DNA from 3 places in the Mesorhizobium sp. M0037 genome. Region 1 is predicted to be linked to each of the others. Evidence: predicted binding sites of a transcription regulator. Region 1 holds the regulator's gene; each other region holds the start of a gene.
The links. Region 1 encodes LexA, which represses DNA repair genes until DNA is damaged. Its sites were predicted from a motif close to TGTTCNNNNTGTGTTCNG; they were not measured.
Positions count from the first base shown of each region.

Region 2: a site for LexA is predicted at 1,136-1,153, ahead of uvrA (excinuclease ABC subunit UvrA). Genes of this name have one in related genera too.
Region 3: a site for LexA is predicted at 1,284-1,301, ahead of dinB (DNA polymerase IV). Genes of this name have one in related genera too.

Region 1 covers NZ_JAMYVB010000001.1:759,423-761,688, reverse strand. Annotated here, with positions in the region: gene NKJ78_RS03980 (GntR family transcriptional regulator) at 1-521, shown strand, start outside; gene lexA (transcriptional repressor LexA) at 727-1,509, shown strand; partial or broken gene NKJ78_RS03970 (ComEC/Rec2 family competence protein) at 1,503-2,266, opposite strand, start outside.
Region 2 covers NZ_JAMYVB010000001.1:639,340-641,605, reverse strand. Annotated here, with positions in the region: gene NKJ78_RS03290 (ATP-dependent Clp protease proteolytic subunit) at 1-152, shown strand, start outside; gene NKJ78_RS03285 (hypothetical protein) at 299-520, shown strand; gene uvrA (excinuclease ABC subunit UvrA) at 1,303-2,266, shown strand, end outside.
Region 3 covers NZ_JAMYVB010000023.1:3,226-5,491, forward strand. Annotated here, with positions in the region: gene dinB (DNA polymerase IV) at 1-1,222, opposite strand, end outside; gene NKJ78_RS26800 (hypothetical protein) at 1,456-1,692, shown strand; gene NKJ78_RS26805 (heme-copper oxidase family protein) at 1,847-2,254, shown strand.

The sequences.
Region 1 (2,266 bases):
TGGCGCGTGCGCGGCTGGTGGTCGAACTGCCCCTGCTGGTGGAATCGATCGAGAAGGGCGACCGTGAGTGGGAAGACGCGGTCGTTGCCGCCCACTATCGTCTCTCACGGTGCGGGTCTGTTCTCGACGATCCATCGGATGATGCGGTCGACGCGTGGTACGAAAAACACGATGCCTTCCATGCGGCGCTGCTCAGTGCCGCGACATCCAGCTGGCTGCTGCGCTTCAATGCAACGATTTCCGACCAATTGCATCGCCATCACCGCTTTCTGGGTCTGGCCCCGACGCTGCGCGCCGCCGCCGGCCGCACGGACGGACACCGGAAGGCCGTGGCGGCCCTGCGCGACGCCGTGGCGATCGAACACCATACCGCCCTGATGGAAGCGGCCCTCGATCGCGACGTCGAACGTGCGAAAACTCTGATGACCGCTCACATCGGCTACACGCTGCGGGTCTATGCCCAGAGAGAACCCCGCGCGGATGCTGCGCAGCCCCGTCCGAAAAGGAAGCGGCGATCGTAGCCGACGACGCAGGGCACTTTGTCTTCGTTTCACCCCGTTGCTGGCAACTGGGCGCAGGCGGCGCTCGCAGCGCCGAACGTTACGCTGAACAAAACGTCAACACATTCATTAAACTTTAAAAGGTTGCGGAACACAACTGGAACAGATAGTGTTTGTTCTGGGTTTGTTTTTTCTGATTCTGGTTTCAGAACCCTTGGGGGCCGCGATGCTGACGCGCAAACAACATGAGCTTCTGATGTTCATCCATGAACGCCTGAAGGAGAGCGGAATCCCGCCGTCCTTCGACGAGATGAAGGAAGCGCTCGACCTCGCCTCCAAGTCCGGCATCCACCGCCTGATCACGGCGCTTGAGGAGCGCGGTTTCATTCGCCGGCTGCCGAACCGGGCGCGCGCGCTGGAAGTGCTGCGGCTGCCCGACTCGATCGCACCAGGCCTCAATGCGGCGAGGAAGTTTTCGCCGAGCATCATTCAGGGCAGTCTTGGTCAAACCGGCCAAGGGCAAGGCGGCCAAGGACAAGGCGCGTTGGGCCAAGGCGGTCTCGGCCGCCAGATCAAGCCGGGCTCGCCGTCGCGTTCGATGTCGGCCGGCAATGACGATGCCGTTTCCGCGATTTCAATCCCGGTTATGGGACGCATCGCCGCCGGCGTGCCGATCGACGCCATCCAGCATCAGACCCATTCGATCTCGGTGCCGCCCGATATGATCATGGGCGGCGAACACTACGCGCTCGAGGTCAAGGGCGATTCGATGATCGAGGCCGGCATTTTCGATGGCGACACGGTCATCATCCGCAATGCCGACACAGCCAGCCCCGGCGAGATCGTGGTGGCGTTGGTCGACGATGAGGAAGCGACCCTGAAACGCTTCCGCCGCAAGGGCGCCTCGATCGCCCTGGAAGCCGCCAACCCGGCCTACGAGACCCGCATTTTTGGACCGGACAGGGTGAAGGTGCAGGGCAAGCTTGTCGGATTGATCCGGCGCTACTGAGCCGGCTTGGGTTTGTACTTTTCACGCTGGTTGTAAGGCGGCAGGCCGCGCGCTTCGCGGGAGAAGCGGCGTTGCTCGTGCCAGGGGCGATACGGCTTGTCGACGGCGAGCGGATGGTTGGCGCTGCAGCTGCCGATTGCGGATCGAAGAAGACGGCGGCGCTGCCGTCGCGGGCCAGCTGTTTCTTCGTCACGACCAGCACCAGCGGGTCGCGGCACGGATTGTAGGCGGTGGCGTCATCGATGACGATCAGGCTCGCGAAGGCACAGGCCGGCCGCGCCGTCTTGCGGTCTTTCGCAAGCGCTACAATGGCTCCGGAAGGGTGCCGGGCGATACAGAGATCGCCGGTGCAATAGAAGGGCGAGCCGGGCGTCAGATCGAGCGGATCGAGATCGAACCGCGTATCTGTTGCCTCGAAAATCTCAGGTGGGATAATGGTTTCGGCCCGCAGCGCCCGTTTCCAATTGTCCGTGGTGAATTCGTTGGAGCGTTCGCGGTTGAGGGCGAGTTCGCCGCCACCGATCGGCATGGCCACCAGATGCGCATCCTCGGATATGAGCACGTCTGGCGTAAGCACCTGCGGCACCGTCAACAGGCCGGCCAGCGCGAAAGGCACGGCCGCCAACCTGAGCCAGGTGGTGGCCATGGTGGCGATGACGAGGGCGACCGCCACTAACAGCACCGAGCGGATGGAGATCAGCCCGACGGCGTCGACCGGCGAGCGCTCGGAAATCCAGGCCGATATAGCGATCATCGC
Region 2 (2,266 bases), 120 kb from region 1:
ACATGACGGAACTGTATGCGCAGCATTGCGGCCGCACCTATGAAGAGGTCGAACGCACGCTCGACCGCGATTTCTTCATGACCGCCAAGGAGGCCAAGGAGTGGGGCCTCGTCGACCATGTGTTCGACACCCGCAAAAAGGCGGCGGCCTGATCGGCGGATTGAATGCAGGCCGGTGTTCCCTCAATTTCAACGCCGCTGGTCTGGCCTCGCCTTGAGCGCGGCACTATAGTCTTGCCATGCGCTACCACCTGAACAGACTGACCATAGCCATTGCCATCACGGCGGCGACGTCGAGCATGGCCTTTGCCGGGGGCAGCACCAGCACGTCGCGGAAAGGCGCCCTGCCCGGCGTGACCGGCGACTACCGCATCGCCAAGCCCGCGCCGCAGCCGGAGCCGGACGACGCGCTGCCTGCCGGCGAGAACGGCACGTTCAAGATCGGCGACACCGATGTCAGGATTTCCGGCAGCATCACTGTCGATGTCGGCACGGGTGGGATCAAGCCGCCGCGCCGGTAGCCCCTTTTCCAATTACTATACGGGAGAGAAAGCCTGCGCCGACGACTTCCTCACAAAAGAACAGCCCCGCCGTTGCTTCCGCTAACGGTCGGGGCTTTTTTTGGATTCCAAATCCAAACTGCCGGTAGTGTTATACCGACTTTGATTTCGGATGCTTCGCGGCATTCAGCCGACGATCCGACTAGCCGTCTCTGATTTTTGTGGGATTCGGCAGGTCACGGTTTGTCTGGTGGTTTGTTGGACTGACGCGATGCGTTCGTTTGGACGCATACACTCCAATGCCTTGAAACTACCTGGCACTTATGCCCGCCGCGGCTCCACTAGCAGGTGGAGCCTCAAGGGACTATCCGGTGGCGTCATGCTCCGCTCCTATGTCCGTTGCGACTGGTGTCAATCCGAAGCACAAATCGCAAAAACCTGCGGCGTCTCGCAGGCCGCTATGGGCGGCGAGGCCATCAAAGACGGCCGGCTCCGTTGACTCCGGCAGAGTGCGCCCCTGATTTGACGGCGTCAACCTTGAATAGCCGGTTACGGAAAATGTGATCGTCGGGAGCTTACGTCAGGGTCAGTTTCTGAAACACCCTTGTCAGTTTCTGCACAGCTTTGTCAGGAGCGTGTTCGGTCTTTGTTCTTTCCGCTTGCCCGTTCGCGCGAAAGACGGTTAAACGGCTTTGGTCGAGAAGTGTGGCGTCTCTCGACGTGGCGGCAAAAATACCTACATAGGGAATGGCCGGGAAAACCCGCCGATCCCACTGACACCAGACCTGAGGCGGCGACCGGCGATGGCCGACCATAAATACCTTTCCATTCGCGGGGCACGCGAACACAACCTAAAGAATGTCGATCTCGACCTGCCGCGTGACAGCCTGATCGTCATGACCGGCCTGTCGGGCTCCGGCAAATCGTCGCTTGCTTTCGACACCATCTATGCCGAGGGCCAGCGCCGTTACGTCGAGAGCCTGTCGGCTTATGCGCGCCAGTTCCTCGAAATGATGCAGAAGCCGGATGTCGACCAGATCGACGGCCTGTCGCCGGCCATCTCGATCGAGCAGAAGACCACGTCGAAGAACCCGCGTTCGACGGTCGGCACCGTCACTGAGATCTACGACTACATGCGCTTGCTGTTCGCGCGCGTCGGCATCCCCTATTCGCCGGCGACCGGCCTGCCGATCGAGAGCCAGACGGTTTCACAGATGGTCGACCGGGTGCTGGCGGTCGAGGAAGGCACGCGCCTTTTCCTGCTGGCGCCGATCGTGCGCGGCCGCAAGGGTGAGTATCGCAAGGAACTGCTGGAGCTGCAGAAGAAGGGCTTTCAGCGCGTCAAGGTCGACGGCGTCTTCTATGAGATCGCCGATGTGCCGGCGTTGGACAAGAAGTACAAGCACGACATCGATGTCGTCGTCGACCGCATCGTCGTGCGCGGCGACCTGGCGACACGGCTTGCCGATTCCATCGAAACGGCGCTCAAGCTGGCGGAAGGGCTGGCGGTGGCCGAGTTCGCCGACCGGCCGCTCGACGCCAGCCAGACCGGCGAGGACTCGGTCAACAAATCGAAGAACGAGACGCATGAGCGCATCCTGTTCTCGGAAAAATTCGCCTGCCCGGTTTCCGGCTTCACCATTCCGGAGATCGAGCCCAGGCTGTTCTCGTTCAACAACCCGTTCGGCGCCTGCCCGACCTGCGACGGCCTCGGCAACCAGCGCGCCATCGACGCCAGCCTGATCGTGCCGGACGAAAACGTCTCGC
Region 3 (2,266 bases), on a different contig from region 1:
GTTCGCGGAAGGCATCGGGAACCGAGCGCCGGGCTTCCAGCGCCACGGCGCCATAGCCGACAGCCTCTCTGCCAAAGCGCTGGCGGATCTTGTCGATGGCGCGGTCGGCGCCAAAGCGCGCTAGGCCTTGCCTGCTGCCGGGCCGCTGCTTTTCATCGGCAAGCCCGAGCGGCAGCTCCAGCTGCAGCTCGGCACTTTCTTCCATCTGCGACACCGAGACCGCCAGCAGCGAGATGGTCTTCTCTCGAGGGTTGGCGGCCAGCACGCCGCGCACCAGCTCCTCGGCGATTTCGGCCAGCATCGCGGTTGCCGAAATCGGCTGATCGAGCGTCAGCGAGCGTGTGACCGCGCGCAGATCGGCGAAACGCACGCGCACCGTCACCGTGCGCCCGGGCCGTGATTTCGCCCTGAGCCGGCTGGCGACCCGGTCTGCCAGATGCAGCAGGACGGGTCCGAAGATACGCGCCTCGGCCGGCCGTCTGCCAAGCGCCGACTGCGCGCCGGCGGAATGCGACCGCCTGTGGGTTTCGAGCTTTCGCGGGTCGCGGTTCCATGCCAGCGACGCCAGCTTTTCGCCGGCGGCGGGCCCGAGCAATCTTCGCAGCGCCCCACCATGCGTCTTTGCCAACTGGCCGATGGTCTCGATGCCGATCTCGGCCAGCCGCGCTCTGGTCGCCGGGCCGACGCCCCACATCAGCCCGACCGGCAGATCATGCAGGAAGGCAAGTTCGGTGTCCGGATCGACCACCACCAGCCCGTCGGGCTTGGCCACCTGCGAGGCGATCTTGGCCAGATGCTTGGTGCGCGCCACGCCGATCGAGATCGGCAGGCCGAGCTCTGCCCGGACGCGCTGACGCACCGTGGCGGCGATCTCGGCCGGCGGCCCGAACAGATGCGTGCAGCCGGCGACGTCGGCAAAGGCTTCATCGATGGAAATCCGCTCGACCAGCGGCGTGAAATCGTCGAGCACCTTGATGGCGGCGTCGCCCAGCCGCTGATAGTCGGCGAAATGGCCGCCGACGAAGATCAGTCCGGGGCAAAGCTCGCGCGCGCGTCGTCCGGGCATGCCGCCGCGCACGCCGAAAGCCCTGGCTTCGTAGGAAGCGGCAAGCACGACGCCGCCGCCGACGGCGATCGGCTTGCCCCTGAGCGCCGGGTCGAGCAGCTGCTCGACCGAGGCGTAGAAGGCGTCGAGATCCGCATGCAGGATGGTGGGCTCCATCCCGACCGTTCCCTTTGCGGCGTTGCAGCATTAGCCGCGTCTGTTGTGAGAGGCGTTTTTGCCGAACAAATAGAGAACAAACAGGGCCTATTGTCAAGCGAAGCGGTTGTCGCCGGCCGGCCCGTTCCAGGTCGGGCTGTCGAGTGCTCCGCCTGGGCATCGGACCTGCGGAACATTGCCTCTCGCCTCGGCGTTCATATCCGCGACGGGACGCTGTTTTTTTGGAGGCCGGTATGGGCCAGTTCGAGATGATCGACCTCGTCAGCGTCATTGACGCCTGCACGAGCGATCGCGTTGCCGGGCACTGCGTGTCAATGGCCAGGGCGGTGGAGGAGTTGCGAGTGCTGACCGGTGATTTCGTATCGCCGGACGAGACGGTGGCCAACGCGCTGTCGGCAGTGGCGCTGGGGCGCGGCTGCGCGGTGGTGTTCGACGAGCGAGCGGGCGCCGACATCTTGCTGACGCCGTAGCGCGGCGGCGCCGGGTTGTGGCAGCCAGAAAAGTCGAACAGCGTGCAAAAAGCTGTGCAGGCATGGCCCCATAACCGGGGCGTGGAAAAGTTCTGCGCGTGGGTGTATTCTCCAGGTCGCAAGCGGTCGCAGACCGCATAGGGGGAGAAATGACATGCCGAGGGTTTCAGAACTCTTTTTCAAAACTGCCATCTTGTTCCTGATGTTGGGGATTGCGGCCGGCCTGCAGATGGCGATCTCTGGTGACCACGCCGCTTTTCCGGCGCACGCGCATATCAATCTGCTCGGTTGGGTGACGAGCGCCATCTTCGGCGGCTACTACGCGCTCAATCCGCAAAAGGCGGCGCGTCGCATCGCCATGATCCACTACGGGCTCTACACACTCGGCCTGGTGATCATGCTGCCGGCGCTGTATGTGATGCTGCAGGGAAACCCGGCGCTTGAACCGATCGTCGCCGGCGGCTCGGTCATTATCGCCGCTGCCGTTCTGGTTTTTGCTTTCGTGGTGTTTTCGCCCGAAACGGCGCGCTCGGTGTCCGGCGTGGTTCCGGCCTCTCGCTGACTGTTCGCGCGC